One region of the Ferrimonas sp. YIN67 genome, then DNA from elsewhere that is predicted to be linked to it. Evidence: predicted binding sites of a transcription regulator. Region 1 holds the regulator's gene; each other region holds the start of a gene.
What was found. Region 1 encodes ArgR, which controls arginine synthesis, uptake and breakdown. Its sites were predicted from a motif close to ANTGAATANNTATTCANT; they were not measured.
Positions count from the first base shown of each region.

Region 1 (6,586 bases):
CACAAAGCTGCTGGAGGGACCGGTACGTACCACCCCCAGGTTTGGCACCAGGGTAGTAAAGGGATAATCCGCCACCTTCGGCTTCGCCGCAGAGACGGAGCGAATAAAGGTGGACTTGCCCGCGTTTGGCAGGCCTAACAGACCCACATCCGCCAACAGCATCAGTTCCAGCTTCACCTCACGGTGCTCGCCCTTGGAGCCCAGGGTCTTCTGGCGTGGTGCCCGGTTGACCGAACTCTTGAAACGGGCGTTACCAAGACCGTGAAAGCCGCCCTTGGCCACCAGCAACTTCTGACCATGACGGGTCAGATCGCCAATTAACTCATCGGTCTCGGCATCCACAGCCCGGGTACCTACGGGCACCTTCAGCAGTTTGTCTTCACCGCGCTTACCGGTACAGTTGGCGCCGCGACCGTTCTCGCCCCGAACGGCACGGTGACAACGCTCAAAACGGTAATCCACCAGGGTGTTGAGGTTCTCATCGGCCACCAGGAATACGTCACCGCCGTCACCGCCGTCACCGCCATCCGGTCCGCCCTTGGGAATGTATTTTTCCCGACGGAAGCTGACCACGCCGCTGCCACCGTCGCCGGCTTCGGCGCGAATGGTCACTTCATCTACAAACTTCATGATCCTGCCCCTGTATCAAAGTGCAGTAAGTATATCCACATTACGCAAAAAGCCCCGCTTCGCGGGGCTTTTATCATCCGGTTCGTTCGGATTACTCAGCAACAATGCTCACATATTTGCGATTGTTCTTGCCTTTCACTTCAAACTTAACCTTGCCGTCTTTGGTGGCGAACAGAGTGTGGTCTTTACCACAACCCATGTTGTCACCGGCGTGGAACTTGGTACCACGTTGACGAACGATGATGTTACCCGCCAGAACGGACTCACCGCCGAAGCGCTTTACACCCAGGCGTTTGCTTTCTGAATCACGGCCGTTACGAGTAGAACCGCCAGCTTTTTTGTGTGCCATCTTTCAGTGCTCCTCGAATTAAGCGTTGATGCCAGTGATCTTAACTTCAGTGAACCACTGACGGTGGCCCATCTGCTTGCGGCTGTGCTTCCGGCGACGGAACTTAACGATCTTCACCTTATCAGCGCGACCGTGGGAAACCACTTCCGCTACAACCTTGCCACCTTCAACCAGAGGGGCACCGACTTTGATCTCTTCGCCGTTTGCAACCAGCAGAACCTGGTCGAACTCGACAGTGGCGCCGGTTTCTGCTTCCAGCTTCTCCAGACGCAGGGTTTGGCCTTCGGCAACACGATGCTGCTTACCGCCACTTTGGAATACCGCGTACATAATAACTCCGCTACTTCACACGCTGAAACCCGCTCTTTTCATGGGGGCCAGGGTGTGGCTAAAACTGTTTGACAATGGGCGCGCATTCTACGGCATGGACGATAAACAGGCAAGTGCGTCGGCAAAAAAGATCACGAAAAGGATCGCACCGTCTCCACAAGGCTGGCAAATTCGCTGGTCGCGTCCGGCATTTTGGGTAGAATGGCAAGCCGCAAAGCCATAATCATAGTAAGCTTTCACCGCTAAGAGCCAGATTTTTCGGAACCCAAGAATGGACCTGAACGCCATCCGCGCCCTGGCCGACGACGATATGAAGTCGGTCAACCAAATGATTTTCGACCAGCTCCACTCTGACGTGGCCCTGATCAACCAGCTGTCATTCTATATCATCAATGGCGGCGGTAAACGCCTGCGTCCACTGTTGGCCGTTTTGGCCGCCCGTGCGGTGGCGTACCAGGGCGACGATCACGTCAAACTGGCTGCCATTATCGAGTTCATCCACACGGCCACCCTGCTGCATGATGACGTGGTGGACGAGTCCACCATGCGCCGTGGCCGCGAAACGGCCAATGCCCTGTTCGGCAACCAGGCCAGCGTTCTGGTGGGGGATTTCCTCTACACCCGCTCGTTTCAGATGATGACCGAGCTGAAAAACCTGAAGGTCCTCGAAGATCTGGCGGACGCGACCAATGTCCTGGCCGAAGGCGAAGTGCTGCAGTTGATGAACTGTAACGATGCCGACACCAGTGAAGAAAGCTACATGCAGGTGATCTACTGTAAAACCGCGCGCCTGTTCGAGGCGGCGACGCACCTGCCCGCGGTGATTGGCGGAAAAGAGGAAGCGATTTGCCAGGCCATGTCCGACTACGGCCGTTACCTGGGCACCGCCTTCCAATTGGTGGATGATGTCCTGGACTATACCGCCGACGAGGAGGAGCTGGGTAAGAACCTGGGCGATGATCTGGCCGAAGGGAAGCCCACTCTGCCGCTGATCCACGCCATGGCCCATGCCGACGAGGAGCAGGCCCAGCGGATCCGCAGCGCCATCGAGAATGGCGGCTGCGATGAGGTGGATGCCGTGGTCGCCACCCTCGACAATACCGGCTCCCTGGACTACACCATGAAGCGTGCCATCGAGGAAGCCGACAAGGCCATTGCCGCCCTGGATGTGCTTGCGGACAGCCCCTACAAAGAGGCCCTGATCAGTCTGGCGCGGATCGCCGTAGAGCGTAAAAGCTGAGTCGATGCCCTAAGACGAAAAAAGCGCCCTTCTGGGCGCTTTTTTCGTCTTAGGGCGGGTTACCCATTCACAAAGGCTTCACCCTTGCTGATATCGCCGCTGAGGGTCTCCAGCATGCCATCAAGGGCATTCTTCTCGAACTCGCTCAGGCTACCATAGGGTAAGATCTGCTCCAGCCCCCCCTTGCCCAACACCACAGGCTGAGCAAAGAAACGGGTATGCTCCCCCCTCCCTTCCACATAGGCGCACTCCACCACATTGGGCTCCCCCTGCAGACCGCGCACCACGGACAAACCGAAACGGCATGCCGCCTGGGCCATGGACAAAGTCGCTGAACCGGCCCCCGCCTTGGCTTCCACCACCTCGGTGCCGGCATTTTGAATTCTGTGGGTCAAAGCGGCGATCTCTTCCTCACTGAACGCCACCCCTTCCACCTGAGACAGCAGGGGCAAAATGGTCACGCCGCTGTGGCCACCAATGACTTTGACTTCCAAGTCGGCAGGGTTCAACCCCTTGGCCTCGGCGATAAAGGTCTCCGCCCGGATCACATCAAGGGTGGTGACCCCAAACAGTTTATTCCTGTCATAGACCCCGGCTGCCTTCAGGACTTCGGCGGCAATGGCCACTGTGGTATTCACCGGGTTGGTGATCACGCCGATGCATGCACCGGGCGCAACATCGGCCACTTTACCTACCAGGTTACGGATGATCCCGGCATTCACATTGAATAGATCAGCCCTGTCCATCCCCGGCTTACGGGCCACACCAGCGGAGATCAATACCAGGTCTGCCCCTTCCAATGCCGGTGTCGGGTCTTCCCCGGCATACCCCTTGGCCTCTACTGCTGTCGGAATATGGCTAATGTCCGCCGCCACCCCCGGCGTCACCGGAGCAATGTCGTACAGAGACAACTGGCTGCCAGCAGGCAGATTCAATTTCAACAGCAGAGCCAAAGCCTGGCCAATCCCGCCAGCAGCACCGAGCACAGCAACCTTCATGATATATCTCCAACTTTCCCTTAACATGTGACCGTGGTCACAGCGGACATTTCGCCGTCACCATACCCAAAGCACAAGCGCTTCGCAACGTTAACTCGATCGCGAACAGGGTTCGAAGGGGAGATGAAATTTTCTAACGAAATGGGAAGTTTGTGAGGTGAATTATTATGCTTGGCAAGTGAATTAAGCTTGATTTTTAGGCACTTATTATGCAAAATATCGGGTCAATCATCATCCAACAGTCATAATGTGTCATGAGAAACAGCAGCCAGCAAGAGGAATTGATCCGCGTATTTAAGTCGCTCCTTAAAGAGGAACGCTTCGGCTCCCAGGGAGAGATCGTCAGTGCTCTGCAGGCCGCCGGTTTTGCCAACATCAATCAATCCAAAGTCTCCCGGATGCTCAGCAAGTTCGGTGCCGTTCGCACCCGCAATGCCAAGCAGGAGATGGTGTACTGTCTGCCCGCCGAACTGGGGGTCCCGACTGCCAATGCCCAGTTACGGAACCTGGTTCTGGATGTGGATCACAACGGCACCATGATCGTCGTCCGCACCAGCCCGGGGGCCGCCCAGCTGATCGCTCGCCTGCTCGACTCCATGGGCAAAGCCGAAGGGATCCTGGGTACCATTGCCGGCGATGACACCATCTTTATCGCTCCATCCGAAGCCAGCCGACTCAACGATACCCTGGAGATGGTCAAAGAGCTGTTTAACTACGCCGACTAAACAAGACTCGCCTCGGTTGCGCCATTTCAGGCGCAGCCGGCTTAAAATCGGTTACACTCGCTGCAATCATCGGTAACCCGCAATCAGATCATGAATCAAGCTACCCTTATCGTCTTTCTCTGCTTTGCCAGCGTGATCCTGGCTTACATTGCCTATCTGGCGAAAAAACACCGCACACAGTTACGGCAAGATAATGACCGAGCACAAGCCGCCCTCGCCGAGATCCTCAGCAAACGACAGAGTGCCCAACTGACCATCACCCCCCAGACACTCAACAGTGGCAGCGTCAAGGGCCAATTGGAGCAAGGCCTTCGGGAAGCCTATGCGCTGGGCTTTACCGCCAACACCACAACCGAGCAAAGCCACCAGCCCATGCTCAGGCAGCAGCAACAGGACATTGAGCAACTCATGGCGGATATGGTTTCCATCCTTCAAGCCAAGGGAGATACCCTGGAGCCCTGGCAGCTGTATCAGGGCTTGCTTCAACACGCCTTTCAACTGGGTGGGCACACCTACTGGCGCTTGCGGGGCAATACCAAGCAGGCTGACAAAGGGGTCGAGGCGCTCACACAGCAACGGGACAGCTGGAAACGTTAGCCCCTGGGGGCGTCTTCACTGGCTCTGCCTTTCACTTATGGCCATGCTCATGGAGGATGCTCCCGACAAACACCGTGTGCATGACCGCCCCGGATCCGGGATCTTGTCGGCCTGATCCGCGCGGACAGCGTCCAAATGCAGCGCAAGCCCTGCCCCCTTCGCTCCCTCAAGCCCTTCCTTAAGGCAACACAAAACGCTATTTGAAGGGGGTTTGTGCATCCCCCGAACAACATAGAAGCCAAACCCTCTGCGCCACCATCATTTTTGCCGTTCGCACTGCCACCAGCTCACAGAAGCCAAGCCGGCCCGAGTCCTCTTGAACACCCCATATGCCGAGCCGAACGTAATGTAAAGAGATGGTAAATCCACTCCCGAGTCAGATCTCGATCTGGCAGCTTAAAATTTGCGCAGCGAGCGCGCAAAAAAATAAACGCACAATCTCAGGGAATTCAGAGATGAAACATAAATCACACTTCGGGCTAAAAACAGCACTCCTTGCCACAGGACTCGCCCTCACCAGCAGTTTTTCGGCCTACGCTCAACAACCCAATATTGTCCTGATCTTCGTCGATGATCTGCATTATGGCGGACTCAGTGCGACGGGCTCGGTCAATACCCTGGCCCAGACGCCCCATATCGACTCCATTTTCGAGAACGGCGTGCGCTTTACCGACGGCTATGCCACCCATGCCGTCTGCGCCCCAAGCCGTGCTGGCTTGATGACAGGCCGCTATCAGGCTCGCTTTGATTATGAGATCCTGCCTGGTGATACCGATGACAGCATCGACAGCGACGTCGGCGTCGACACCAAAGAGATCATGATCCCTGCCCTGCTCAAGGAAGCGGGTTACGAGACCTATGCAATCGGTAAATGGCACCTGGGTACGGCGGATCGCTTCCAGCCCAATGCCCGCGGATTTGATCACTGGTTTGGCTATCGCAGCAACACAGGCTTTTACCAGTTCAAGAGCGAAAGTAACGCAGTCAAGAATGGTGAACCGGTTGAGATCGTGGAAGGGGAAGAACCTAATCTTGATGTCGTTCGCAACGGAGAATCCGTCATCCAGCGCGGCTACCTGACCGACGCCCTGGCCCAGGAAGCCCGAGAGCTGATCCTGCAGGAGCACGACAAGCCCTTCTTCCTCTATTTCGCCCCCTATAACGTCCATGCACCGGATACCGTACCGGCGGAGTACATTCCCGCCGGTGGCACCGCCCATGACGGGGTGATCGCCGCCATGGATGCGTCCGTAGGCGAGATCCTGGATGCACTGGAAGTCGCCGGCGTCGCTGACAATACGATAGTCGTGTTCTCCAATGACAACGGCGGCAAGAAGGAATACAGCACCACATTCCGGGGCAATAAGGCCACCTACTACGAGGGGGGGATCCGCGTCCCCTTCGCCATGAGCTGGCCAGGCAAGATCCAACCGGGCACTAGCTTTCGCGGTATGGTTTCCACGCTAGATCTGCTGCCCACCTTCGTGGCGGCCGCCGGTGGTCAATTACCAGAAGGCGTCGAGTACGATGGACAAGATCTGATGCCCTTCATCAATGGCGAACAGAAGCCCAACAAGCTGAGGACCACCCATTACTGGCGTCAAACCAAGAACCGGGCCATGCGTCACTATAACTACAAACTGGTGTGGCCCATCGATGTCCCCGCCTATAAAGCCAAGCTTAAGGAGCTGGGGATCGAGCATTACAAAGGTCGCCC
Region 1 covers NZ_JBXVVJ010000005.1:275,618-282,203, reverse strand. The annotation lists gene cgtA (Obg family GTPase CgtA) at 1-630, opposite strand, end outside; gene rpmA (50S ribosomal protein L27) at 722-979, opposite strand; gene rplU (50S ribosomal protein L21) at 998-1,309, opposite strand; gene ispB (octaprenyl diphosphate synthase) at 1,581-2,549, shown strand; gene mdh (malate dehydrogenase) at 2,609-3,547, opposite strand; gene argR (transcriptional regulator ArgR) at 3,802-4,272, shown strand; gene AC2D8U_RS13070 (hypothetical protein) at 4,363-4,869, shown strand; gene AC2D8U_RS13065 (sulfatase-like hydrolase/transferase) at 5,325-6,586, shown strand, end outside.

Region 2 (6,586 bases), on a different contig from region 1:
AGGAGTATCGAGCCCTTGAGCAGGCTTTTCCTGATCAATTCGTCTCCATCACTTCGCAAACCAAAGACAATCAATTCTGGGTATTGCACGCTCGCTCAGACATCAATCCCGGTACCTTCTTTTTGTACAATCGTGCTAACCGAGAGGTTAAATTTCTTATGACCTCGCGCCCCTGGATTGAGCCTAAGCAGATGTCACCAATGAAGCCTGTGACCATCGAAGCGAGCGATGGGCTTACGCTCCACGGCTACCTTACCGTTCCCAGGGGTAAAGAGGCCAAAGACCTGCCGTTAATTGTCCACCCCCATGGTGGACCTCATGGCCCACGGGATCATTGGGTTTTTAATCCAGAAGTGCAGATGTATGCCAGTGCCGGCTATGGAGTTCTTCAAGTGAACTTTCGAGGGTCTGGAGGGTATGGGCGTGAATTTGAGGATTTGGGCTATGGTCAATGGGGCGGACGCATGCAGGATGATCTCACCGATGCCACGCATTGGGCCATCGCTCAAGGGATCGCGAACCCCGACCGGATCTGTATTTCCGGTGCCAGCTATGGGGGCTACGCAGCCCTTATGGGCGTAGTAAAGGAGCCTGAACTGTACAAATGTGCCATCGGTTATGTTGGTGTCTATGATCTGCCCCTTATGATGAGCAAAGGTAATGTGGCAGAACGTCTCGACTGGGGAAAGAGGTACATGGAGGAGGCTTTTGGTGGCTCTAAGGAAAAAATGATCGCCAATTCACCCGCTTACCACGCAGATAAGATCAAAGCGGGTGTCTTCCTCGTGCACGGTGGCAAAGATCTGCAAGCGCATTACCAGAACGCTTATAACATGCGTGATGCTCTGGAAGAAGCGGGTAAGCCCTACACTTGGTTATTCAAAAAAACCGAAGGACATGGTTTTTACGATGAAATGCACAACCAAGAACTGTACGAAATGATGTTGGCCTTCTTAGAAAAACACATTGGCAGAGATTAAACAAAAAACGGGCGCCACTGGGGCGCCCGTTTTTTTGTTAACACCTAAACCTAAAAGATCAGGTGGCCCATCAGGGCGATCACCGGCAGTACCACCAGGGTACGCAGGATAAAGATCAGGAACAGCTCCCACAGTTTTACCGGAACCTTGGAGCCCAGCATCAGGGCGCCAGTCTCTGACATAAAGATCAACTGGCTGACGGACAAGGCCGCAACCACAAACTTGGTCAGATCGCTGTCGATGCTGGCCGCCATGATGGCGGGCAGGAACATGTCGGCAAAGCCGACCACCACTGTGGTGCTGGCATGGCTGGCTTCCGGGATCTGCAACAGTTCCAGCAGTGGTACAAAGGGGGCCCCCAACCAACTGAACACCGGGGTGGTCTCGGCAACGATCAGGGCCAAGGTGCCGATGGCCATCACCACAGGTAGAACCCCCAGGATCATGTCCGCCGCGTTATGAACGCCTTCCATCACCACGCTCTTGGCACTTTTAACCTTAGCGGCCCGCGCCTTGGCCATCTTGTAGCCATAGGAGAAGCTGGTTTCACCGGCTGGCACCATCTCATCATCGTGCTGGCGAGGCTGGCCATTGATGAAGACGTCCTTCTTACGGGACAAGGGAGGCAGACGCGGCACAATGACCGCTGCGACCAGACCGGCCAGACAGACGGTGCCGTAGAACGGCAGGAAGTACGCCTCCAGGCCCACAGTGCTGATCACCACCAGTGAGAAGGTGATGGATACGGCGGTGAAGGTGGTACCGATCACTGCGGCTTCCCGCTCGGTAAACAGGCCCTGCTCATACTGTTTGGAGGTCATCAACACCCCGACTGAGCCATCCCCCAGCCAAGAGGCAAAGCTGGTCACCGCAGAGCGTCCCGGCAGGTTGAAGATCGGACGCATCAACTTGGTCAACAGGCAACCGATCAGCTCAAGCAGACCAAAATTGATCAGCAGCGGCAGCAACAGGCCGGCAAACAGAAACACACAGAGCAGAGTCGGCAGCAGATCGTGCAGCACCAGCCCTCCGGTGTCCTCAGAGTAGATCAGCTCAGGCCCGACGGTGAAGAAGGTCAGCAAGACTGCCAATGCCCCGAAGATCCGGGTACCGGCCCATAGCCAGGAGGGGTTGAACAGGCCCTGAAGAAATGGGCTTTTCATCACCACGGCGGGACGCACCACCTTGGTGATCAGGGTGAGTGCCGCAGAAGCAACGACGAGCCAGGTCACCAGAGGTACTGCCAGTGAGTCCAGCTGGGCCAGGGTCCCCTTCGCCAGGATCGCGATAGGAATGGTGACATTCCCTTCGTAGGCAACGGGCGTCATAAACAGGAAGATCCCGATCAATGACGGGATCAGGAACATCAATGTGCTCCCCAGTGAGGTGGTTTTTTGCATCGCTATGGTTTGCTCGCTGTTCACGGCATTCACCCTCTAATTATCCAAGATCACTCGCGGGGCTCAGTCTTTTTGACTGCAATTATATGCACGGCCAGTGATAATCGACGCACATCCTACCTATCAGCTTTCCGATTGCAAAGTAGAAATGCCTAACTCAGGGTGAGCCAGATCACATATAACCGACCATGCAAAGTGCGTATCTATTCACTTAGCATGATCGGTCAAAAAGGCGACGCTCAATGTGGCTTCAGGATTTGCCTGCCCGGCGCTGAAGCTGATCCAGCAAGTTTGGCGGAACCCCTTGGATCGTCAAGGTATCCCGCGCGGGATCCCAGATCACACGTTCGCCCAGGTGGCCGGCATCAAAACTCACGGAAACACCGCCGCCAGTACCGCTGAACTTCTTGAGCTGACGCAGCGTTGACTGGTCCGCCGGGAAGTCCTCTTCCAAACCATAGTCGCCTTCGCTGGTAAACTGGTAGAAGGCATCCAGACCTTTATCCGCCAGCTCATCGGAAACATCCTTCATCGCAATGGTTTCGCCGCACGCGATCTGGCTCTTGCAATAATCGAAGACGGCTTCTCGGGCTTCCTGAGCTTCGTGTTTATCGAGTTCCTCTTTGCCTACGAAGTCTTCGACGGCTTTCATCAACTGCTTGTTCTGACTTTTGGCGTCGACGCCTTCAACACAGCCCATAAAGTCGAGGAAAAAGTCAGCCACCTTGCGACCGGCCCGCCCTTTGACAAAGGACAGATACTTCTTGGAGGTCGGATCGGCCTGCCATTCGGTCAGATCGATACGGGCCGCCAGCTGCATGTTGGACAAGTCCAGATGCTCACTGCCATGCACCTCCATCTCCTCGGACACGCTGACCGAAGGCTTAGGTGACAACAGGGCAACAAACAGGTATTGGCTGGCGATGTGACTGTAGGCCGCCATCAAGAGATACCCGCCCGTGGCAAAGTCGTACTTGCTCAGCTCGGTGCCCAGCAACTGGCTGGCCTGAGCACTGAACTCAACGAATCCCAACTCACCCGATCGCCAGGCGATCATGGCGTTGAGGAAGGCTTCATTGGCCTCGCCATCTGGTTGACCCTCTTCATTGGTTGGCACGCCGAAATGACCGTAGCCTTTACCGGCTTTCGCGGTGTAGAGACGGTGCAACTCGGCCACCAAATCGTCTGCGGCGGCGGACTGAGTCAAGGGCTGGGGTCGCAGGCGGCATTCCAACTGGCCGTCGGCACCTTGATTGACCGCATGAAGAATGGCTTGTTCTATTTTAATAGTCATGGCTGTGGATTAGTGGTTTACCGGAAAAACCGCTATTATATGCCGCCCTTTTTTCAACATCACAGGATTTACAATGGCTATCGTATCGAAATACAGCAATGAACAGGTTGAGACCTTATTGAGCGAGCTGCTGGGTGTGATGGAAAAGCACAACACACCAACCGATCTGGCTCTGATGAGTCTGGGCAATGCCGCAACCGTGATCATCAACTCCAAGATCGCACCGGCCAATCGTGCCGCGCTGGCCGAGCAGTTTTCCAAGGCACTGACGGCCTCTGTGCGCACAGACTCCTAACCGATTGAATTCACAATCTGGATTAGTCGTTTTATTCCTCGTAGGATAAGGCAACGAATTCCGTGCAACTCGACTAGGCGCACACCCCAAGCATGCAGACACAAGATCATAACAAGGACCGTGTGTCCCAGCTCGTCCTTTGGGGCCACTGGTTCACTTTTATCAACATCCTGTTGGCGATGCTTATCGCCAGTCGTTATCTCTATGTTGAGGGGTGGCCAGAAACGGCGCTCGGTCAACTCTACATGTTGGCAAACTGGGTAGGCCATTTTGCCTTCTTGGCCTTTGTGGTCTACCTGATCGCCCTATTCCCCGCTACCCTGCTTCTGCCCTACTCGAGGGTTCTCCGGGGCTATGCCGCCGTGATCGCGACACTGAGTCTTTCGGCGCTGGCCTTTGATACCCAGATCTTTTCCTACTACCGCCTGCATCTGAGCCCCTTTGTCCTGGATCTGGCCAGCAGCGATCTCAATGCCCTACTGAGAACACCGGCACTGGTTTTGGTGCCGGTTGCCATCATGGCGCTACAACTGGTGATCGCTAATGGCCTCTGGAAGAGACTGCAGCGGGTCCGCAGAAGGAAACTTGGTGGCCGGATCACCACAATACTGGTGAGCTGTTTCGTCACCTCACACTTGATCCATGCCTGGGCGGATGCCACGGTCTACCGACCCATCACTCAGCAGGATGATATGTTTCCCCTGCACTACCCTTTCACTGCCAAGAGTTTTATGGCACGTCAGGGCCTGATGAGTGATTTAACCCTGCAGGAGCGGGAGCGAACAGCCCAGCCCACTCATCAGCTCAACTACCCGCTGAGTCCGATGCAATGTCAAATGGACGAAACGCCGGACATCCTGATGATCGTCGTCGACGGCTGGCGGGCCGATCTGGTGGACGAGCAAACCATGCCGGGTCTGCTCGATTACGCCAAGCATGCTCACTGGTTTACAAGCCATCAGAGCGGCGCCAATGAGTTTGAACATGGCCTTTACAGCCTGCTGTACAGCATGCTTCCCAGCTACCAAACATCATTGTTTGCTGACAAAAAAACGCCTGTACTGACCCAAGTTCTGGAAGACGCCGGCTATCAACTGTCGAGCTTCGGATTTGCCGAACACCATCTTCCTCATGCCATAAATGCCCAGTTCATTACACACCAAAGCAATGCCGCTCTCCTGAACGATGTGCCTGCCGAGCAGGATCAAGCTACTACGATACAACTGCTTAAGCACTTTGCGAGCCAACCCGGTCCCCAGTTCCGTCTGGTGACCTATCGAGCACCGGCTTTCTACAGCACGCCCGTGGGCTTTGTTGGGATCCCAACAGCCCGGCCAGATATGAAGCTGAATCACGCCCAAACTGTGCTGTATAATCAGTACCGGCAGTCTCTTTCCTTTCTCGACAAGGAGTTGGCGCGCCTACTTAGCCAGGTGGACGATGAGACTCTGGTGGTCATCACCGGCAGTCATGGCAACCTCTTTACTACCGACGGAAGCAGCAACCGGGATAACTTCGCCCCCGCTGCGACCAAGGTTCCCTTGATGATTCGTTGGCCAGCCGACCGGGCACGGATCATCAAGCGCCCCAGCAGTCACTACGGGCTGGCCCCGGCGTTGTTAGCGGACCTGTTTAACTGTGACAATTCCCTGCGAGACTACAGTGTCGGTGAGCACCTCTACCAACCCCAGGCACTTCCCTATCTGGTAATGGGAAACAGCCGTAACTATGCAATTCGCAATAAATTAGGCACAACGGTGATCAATCATCATGGCGAGTACAAGGTGTACGACACCGAGTACCAACGGCAGCGGGATGCCAGCCTGGATGTGCCGACCTTGATCAACATGATGGAGGAAGGTCGACGTTTCCTCAGCCATTGATAAAGAGGTTGCACAAAGATACAGCGGTTGGTTTCGCCAGCCCTTGCAATTCCCTGAGGGCACAGTAATATGGCCTCCGTTGTCGGCCAGTAGCGCAGCTTGGTAGCGCACCGTCATGGGGTGTCGGGGGTCGGAGGTTCAAATCCTCTCTGGCCGACCATACAACAGAGAAAGCCCGGAGTTCATAGAGCTCCGGGCTTTTTCGTACCGCCTCCCCAAGCAGTGCTACGCACTGCGGTCGGACCGGAAGCCCGGCGCGGTCAAATCCTCTCTGGCCGACCATACAACAGAGAAAGCCCGGAGTTCATAGAGCTCCGGGCTTTTTCGTACCGCCTCCCCAAGCAGTGCTACGCCCTGCGGTCGGACCGGAAGCCCGGCGCGGTCAAATCCTCTCTGGCCGACCATACAACAGAGAAAGGCTCTAACCGAAAGGTTGGAGCCTTTTTCGTTTCTCCTCCCGGCAGGGCTACGCCCTGCGGTCGGACCGGAAGCCCGGCGCGGTCAAACCCTCTCAATTCCACCGGGCCACGCTCTTCCAGCTCATCACTCCGCCCACACATATCCCTCCTGGGGTATGTGTGGGCGTATGTATATTGGCGCTCATCACCTTGACGTACCGCCCTCCAGGGCACAACCTCACATTAACCCCCAAAGAGATCGGGCCGTTATGCATCTCCTTCGCCTGTTCAGTCGCCTGAGTCTGCTTGTGTTACTCCTGGCTGCCTTGGGAGTGA
Region 2 covers NZ_JBXVVJ010000014.1:41,313-47,898, forward strand. The annotation lists gene AC2D8U_RS20350 (alpha/beta hydrolase family protein) at 1-980, shown strand, start outside; gene AC2D8U_RS20355 (YjiH family protein) at 1,031-2,380, opposite strand; gene yejK (nucleoid-associated protein YejK) at 2,631-3,674, opposite strand; gene AC2D8U_RS20365 (YejL family protein) at 3,748-3,969, shown strand; gene AC2D8U_RS20370 (DUF3413 domain-containing protein) at 4,062-5,852, shown strand; tRNA gene AC2D8U_RS20375 (tRNA-Pro) at 5,936-6,012, shown strand; gene AC2D8U_RS20380 (penicillin acylase family protein) at 6,520-6,586, shown strand, end outside.
Region 2: AC2D8U_RS20355 (YjiH family protein) is a predicted target of ArgR. The motif match lies at 2,575-2,592, and genes of this name have one in related genera.

Region 3 (6,586 bases), on a different contig from region 1:
TGGCGATGGCCAGGGCTTCGTGAGCCTCGGGAGCCAGGGCACCGACGGACATGGCCGCGGTGTCGAAGCGCCAGAACAGCTTGGACTTGTCCTCCACCTGATCGAGCGCGACGGCGTCCTGGCCGGGCTTGAGGCCGATCAGATCGCGCAGGGCCGCGGTGGGACGTTGATCCACCAGGGTGCGGTAGCGATCGTAAGCGGCCTTGTCGTTGGTGTTGACTGCCGCTTGCAGTTCACGGACCACATCCGGGTTGAAGGCGTGGTACTCACCGCCGTGGACAAACTTGAGCAGACCGCCGTGGGCCAGGGGCTGATGGCGGCGGAAGGCCGCCTGGTGCAGCTGGGCCTGATCCGCTTCGATGTCGATGAAGTCGGCACCCTGAATGCGGGAGGCGACGCCGTTAAAGCAGAGGTTGACCACCTCATCGGACAGGCCGATGGCTTCAAACAGGCGGGAGCAGCGGTAGCTGGCGATGGTGGAGATCCCCATCTTGGACAGGATCTTCTGCAGACCTTTGTCGATCCCGGCACGGTACTTGAGCAGCAACTCACGGACCCGATGGGCTTCGCCCCGCTTGGGCGCCAGGGTGTTGATGCACTCGTAGGCCAGGTAGGGGTAGATGGCGGTGGCGCCAAAGCCCAGCAGCACGGCGAAGTGATGGGGATCCCGGGCGGTGCCGGTCTCGACGATGATGTTGGTGTCACAGCGCAGCTGGTTCTTCACCAGGGTGTGCTGCACCGCACCGACAGCCATGGCCGCCGGGATCACCAGCTTCTCTTTGCTGATGTGACGGTCGGACAGGACCACCATGGTCACGCCGTTCTGTGCTTCCACCTGGGCCTGGCGACAGACCCGCTCGATGGCCGCTTTCAGCCCTTCGGCGGGATCGTAGCTCAGGCTGATCAGGGCGGAGCTGTAGTGCTCGTTGTCCAGTTGACGCAACTGGGTGAAGTCGGAATAGAGCAGGACGGGGGAGTCGAAGATCACCCGATTGGCCAGCCCTGTGGTTTCGTTAAACGGGTTCTGCTCCTTACCGATGCAGGTGGCCAGGCTCATCACATGCTTTTCCCGCAGCGGATCGATGGGCGGGTTGGTGACCTGGGCAAACTGCTGACGGAAGAAGTCATACAGGCTGCGAACCTGGGTGGAGAGTACGGAGATCGGGGTGTCATCGCCCATGGAGCCGACGGCTTCGGCACCGCCATTGGCCAGCGGCCAGATGATCTCACGCAGCTCTTCCCGGGAGACGTTGAACATCTTCTGGAACTGAAGCAGTTCCTTGTCGTCCATCTCGGCCATACCAGCCGCTTCTACCGGCAGGTTTTCACCGGGCACCAGGCGCTTGGCAGAGACCTTCATCCACTCAGCGTAGGGGTGGCGGGTCTTGAGATCCTGGTCGATCTCGAAGGAGGTTTGCAGCTTGCCGGTATAGGTATCCAGTACCAGCAACTCACCCGGACCAACCCGGCCCTTCTCGACCACTTCGTCGGGCTGGTAGTCCCAGATCCCCACTTCGGAGGCCAGGGTCAGGATCCGATCCTTGGTGATGATGTAGCGGGACGGCCGCAGGCCGTTGCGATCCACCGCACAGGCGGCGTGACGACCGTTGGTCAGTACCACACCGGCCGGGCCATCCCAGGGCTCCATATGCATGGAGTTGAAGTCGTAGAACGCCTTGAGATCGTCGTCCATCTCCGGGTTGGACTGCCAGGCGGGCGGGATCATCATGCGCATGGCGCGTTTGATGTCCATGCCGCCGGCCAGCAGCAGCTCCAGCATATTGTCCAGGCTGGAGGAGTCGGAGCCGGACTGGTTCACGAACGGCGCGGCTTCCTGCAGATCCGGGATCAGCGGGGTCTTAAACTTGTATTGACGGGCCATGGCCCACTGTCGGTTACCGGCGATGGTGTTGATCTCACCATTGTGGGCCAGGTAGCGGAACGGCTGTGCCAACTGCCAGCGTGGCTGGGTATTGGTGGAGAAGCGCTGGTGGAACAAGCAGATGGAGCTCTCCATCCGCAGATCTGCCAGGTCCGGGTAGAAGGCGGGCAGATCCCGGGGCAGCATCAGGCCCTTGTAGACAATGATGTTGCCGGACAGGGACGAAATGTAGAAGTCCTTATCGTTATCCAGCTGCTTTTCGATGCGGCGACGGGCCATATAGAGGCGACGTTCCAGATCTTTGCTACGCCAGCCCACCGGGGCATTGACGAATACCTGGTAAAACGCCGGGGCATCGGCGGTCGCGATGGGGCCCAGGGTATCCATGTTTACCGGCACTTCACGCCAGCCCAGCACTGTCAGGGTTTCCTGCTCCAAGTGCTGACGAACAATTGCCTTGGTGGCTTCCTGACGGACCGGGTCGTGGCCCATCATGATCATGCCGACGGCGTATTTGTTGGCCAGACGCCAGCCGTTTTCTTCGGCAATGTGCTGGAAGAAACCGTCCGGTTTGGTCATCAGCAGGCCACAACCGTCCCCGGTCTTACCATCGGCGCCGATGGCGCCACGGTGTTGCAGGCGGTCCAAGGCACTGATGGCAGTGCGGACCACGCGGTGGCTGCTTTCGCCTTCCATGTGGGCGATAAGGCCAAATCCGCAGTTTTCTTTTTCAAAACCGGGTTGATACAGGCTCATTCTAATCCTCCAGCCGCTGCACCGAATTAGAGCACTCGATGCAGATACATATTTATGCAGCAGAACATTCTAAATTACTGGCTCGCTAAAATCTGGTCAAATTCCCACCGATAAGTGTTACCAGCATGGAATCATACGATTAGGCAATGGTTTGACATGCTGTGGATAATTGGGAAAAACGCAGGAACACCACAAAATATGCACAATAACGGGGATTTAGCGCATGAATGCACTGTCGGATGCACTCCTGTTCGAGGCTTTCTCTTTCGTGTTGGGGAGATTTTTGCATCATCTTGGGGAGGCTTTCAGCAGCGAAACCTTGCAGGTTTATTGGCTGATAAGGGGCCGTTATCGAGGGGCGTGATCGGGATCGGCGCGCTCCCTCCCGGCTTCTGGTAGTCTTGCGCGTTTTTTCGACAATACCACCCTGATACTCAGCAACAGGAGCCGAACCATGGGGCTGAACCTGCATGTCCATACCCTGGGCGAATACATGAAAGCGCGCTACGGCCAGAAGATCCATAAGCTGACCATCGATGCGGCTTTTACTTGCCCCAACCGGGACGGCACGCTGGGCAAGGGCGGGTGCACCTTCTGCAATGTTTCCTCCTTCAGCGCCGAGCATGGCACCAAAGCCAGCGTGGCCCAACAGCTGGCGCAAGGGAAGGAGCGCAGAGGGGCGAGCGGAGCCAAGGCCAAGCGCTACATGGCCTACTTCCAGGCTTATACCTCCACCTACGATGAGTATGCCGTGCTCAAAGAGAAGTACGAAGAGGCATTGGCGGTCTCCGATATCATCGGGATCTGCGTCGGCACCCGTCCCGACTGTGTGCCGGACGAGGTATTGACCCTGTTGGCCAGCTATCAGCAGCGGGGTATGGAGGTGTGGCTGGAGCTGGGGCTGCAAACCGCCCACAGCGACACGTTGAAGAAGATCAACCGGGGCCACGAGTTCGACGTCTATGCCGATACCGTACGCCGGGCCCGTCTCTACGGCATCAAGATCTGTACCCATCTGATCCTCGGCCTGCCCGGCGAGACCCCGCAGCATGCCCATGACACCCTGGACAGGGTGCTGGAAGTGGGCGTTGATGGCTTAAAGCTGCACCCCCTGCATGTGGTGCAGAACAGCACCATGGCCAAGCAGTACGCCGCCGATCGTCTGCCACTGTGGGAGATGGATACCTATGTGAAGACCTGTGGCGAGCTCATTCGCAAGACCCCGAAAGAGGTGGTTTATCACCGGGTCGCCGCCTACGCCAAGCCGCCGGAGCTGATCGCCCCCGAATGGTGCGGGGATAAGTGGTTGGCGCTGAATGCCATCATCGACGATCTGGCCCTCCATGGCGGGCAGGGGACCGCTTTAGCGGGCTGACGCCCGAGCCGTGGGGCATCTTCCTTTGGTGGATGCCTACGGCATAGATCTTCTGTGGTTCACCAAGCTGGGTTGTCGCGTTGGCGACGGCAACCAAAGGGGGCTCCGCCCGGCTGCGCGCCCCGCCACACCCCCCTTTGCCTCCCTGCGGCGATGCGTGACACCAAATCTATCGAAGTCACTTTCTCCTGCGTCTCCGTGCGACTCGATACCTCGGTGGACGCATCGTCCTCGAAGTCGGCGAAGATGCGGATGGGGCACCCGACCTCGGTGGTTTCAATGAGCCTGACCCTTGAAGACCTCGAAGTCGGCGAAGATGCGGATGGGGTACTCGGCTCGGGGCAAGGTTTCGCCCATGCCTATCGTAGGTTGAAGTTGAGCGCCAGCGAAGCTCAACCTTGTTGAACACGCCTGCGGAGGGCTGGTTTCGCCACACACCGTTCACTGGTGCGTTTCAATCGATTCTGATCCTATTGGTTTGACCCTATTGGTTTGGCGTTTTTTCCATTAGGGGATGCCTGCAGCATGCAGCCTTTCGTGGGGCATATACCTTTCGCGCCGCGTTGGCGGCAGCAACTAAATGGGCTTTGCCCCTCTGGACACCCCTTTGCCTTCACTGCGGCGAAGTCTGCCGGGCAGGAAGCCCAAATGCAGCGATCACAGGGATGTGAAGGAGCTGCCTCGAAGTCGGCGAAGAAACGGGTGGGGCGCCCGAGCTCGGTGGTTTCTATGAACCTGACCCCTTGAACTCCCTTGAATTCTTGAACTTCCATGAACTTGCAACTCCGAGCGACAACAAGGAGCTACAGCGATGCTTGGCTCAATTAAATTCGTGGGGATCCCTCAGAACCTAACCCCTTGAACCTTTTGGCCGTTTAAACGTTCGAAGTAGAATGAATCTGCTAATCACTACCCGGCTTAACTATTGCTGAACTTCTATCACCGCCTTTATCCGGCCATCCCCAAGTCACCATACTGCCGTCGGTCTTGATCGCCGCAAAAGCATAGTGATTGGAATAGATAGTCTCGACCGCGGTCAGTTGGTCTGCCACCGCACTGCTATCACCGCCATGGAGTGAGCCTCCCCAGGTCACCACGCTGCCATCGTCTTTGAGCGCCGCAAAGGCTAAGCCAGTGGTGTAGATGGTCTTAACCTTGCTCAGTTGGTCAGCCACTGCGCTACTGTCGCCGCCAGTAACTCCTCTTCCCCAGGTCACCACGCTGCCATCTGTTTTGAGCGCTGCAAAGCTGCAGCAGTTCGCATAGATGCTTTCGACTTCTGTCAGCTTGTCCGCTATCACTCTGCTGTCGCCGCCATAATCTGAGTCACCCCAAGTGACCACACTGCTATCGGCTTTAAGTGCCGCAAAGGCCCTGCTGTTGTGACTGATAGTCTCAACCTCGGTCAGTTGTTCTTTCACCGCGCTGCTATCAGCGCCATAGTTCACATCCCCCCAGGTCACCACGCTGCCATCGGCTTTGACCGCAGCAAAGGCGTATCGATTGTTATAGATGGTTGTTACCTTGGTCAGTTCGTCCTTCACTGAACTGCTGTCGCCGCCGACAAGCGGAACTCCCCAGGTCACCACGTTGCCATCGTTCATGCGAGCCGCAAAGGCGAATTGCGCACCATAAATGGCTTCGACCTGAGTCAGTTGGTTCGCTACCGTGCTGCTGTCACCACCATGAGCCGCATATCCCCAGGTTATTACGCTGCCATCGGCTTTGAGCGCAGCAAAGGCAGACCGAGTCGCATAGATAGCCTCAACCTGAGTCAGTTGGTCCGCCACCGAACTGCTGTCACCGCCTTTATCCGGCCATCCCCAGGTTACTACGCTGCCATCGGCTTTGACTGCCGCAAAGGCATATTCATTGGCATAGATAGTTTTAACTCCGGTCAGTTGCTGTGCCACCGAACTGCTGTCACCGCCATGATTCCATCTACCCCAGGTCACGACGCTGCCATCAACCTTAACTGCGGCAAAAGCGGCGTAATTGGTTGCAGTGCTACTAGTGGCATAGATGGCCTCAATCTCTGTCAGCTGATCCGCTACCGCGCCGCTGTTGCCACCCCAATCTGCTCGTCCCCAGGTCACCACGTTGCCATTGGCCTTGAGGGCCGCAAAGGCATCGCTAGTTGAGTAGACGACGGGATACGGGATAAAGTTTGCGGTTAATATTTTGTTTTCATTGATGTTAAAACTATAGTTGGCATCGCTGGAGATGGCATTTCCCCCCTTGCTCCAATGATCAAAGCGGTAGTTAGGGTTGGCGCTGGCAATCAGGGTTACTTCAGCGTTCGCACCGTATTGCCCTTGTCCTAACACATTGCCAGCAGAAGCTGGTAATTTATTAAGGATTACATTGTATTCAGGTGAAGCGGTCTCTATGCCGCCACAGCCAGCACTATGAGTAAGTATGAGGATTGTTAAAAAATGTCTCACGATTGCTACTCTCCACAATGAATGGACAGTATGAGGTTGTAGCATTTTTGTGACAACTTATTTTTGGGAAATCAAACTGTTAGCATGATAGCGGATTGAGCTGGACTCAACGAAATCAATTGGGCCTAT
Region 3 covers NZ_JBXVVJ010000007.1:37,201-43,786, reverse strand. The annotation lists gene gltB (glutamate synthase large subunit) at 1-2,638, opposite strand, end outside; gene mnmL (tRNA modification radical SAM protein MnmL/YtqA) at 3,093-4,013, shown strand; gene AC2D8U_RS14710 (InlB B-repeat-containing protein) at 4,916-6,457, opposite strand.
Region 3: gltB (glutamate synthase large subunit) is a predicted target of ArgR. The motif match lies at 2,682-2,699, and genes of this name have one in related genera.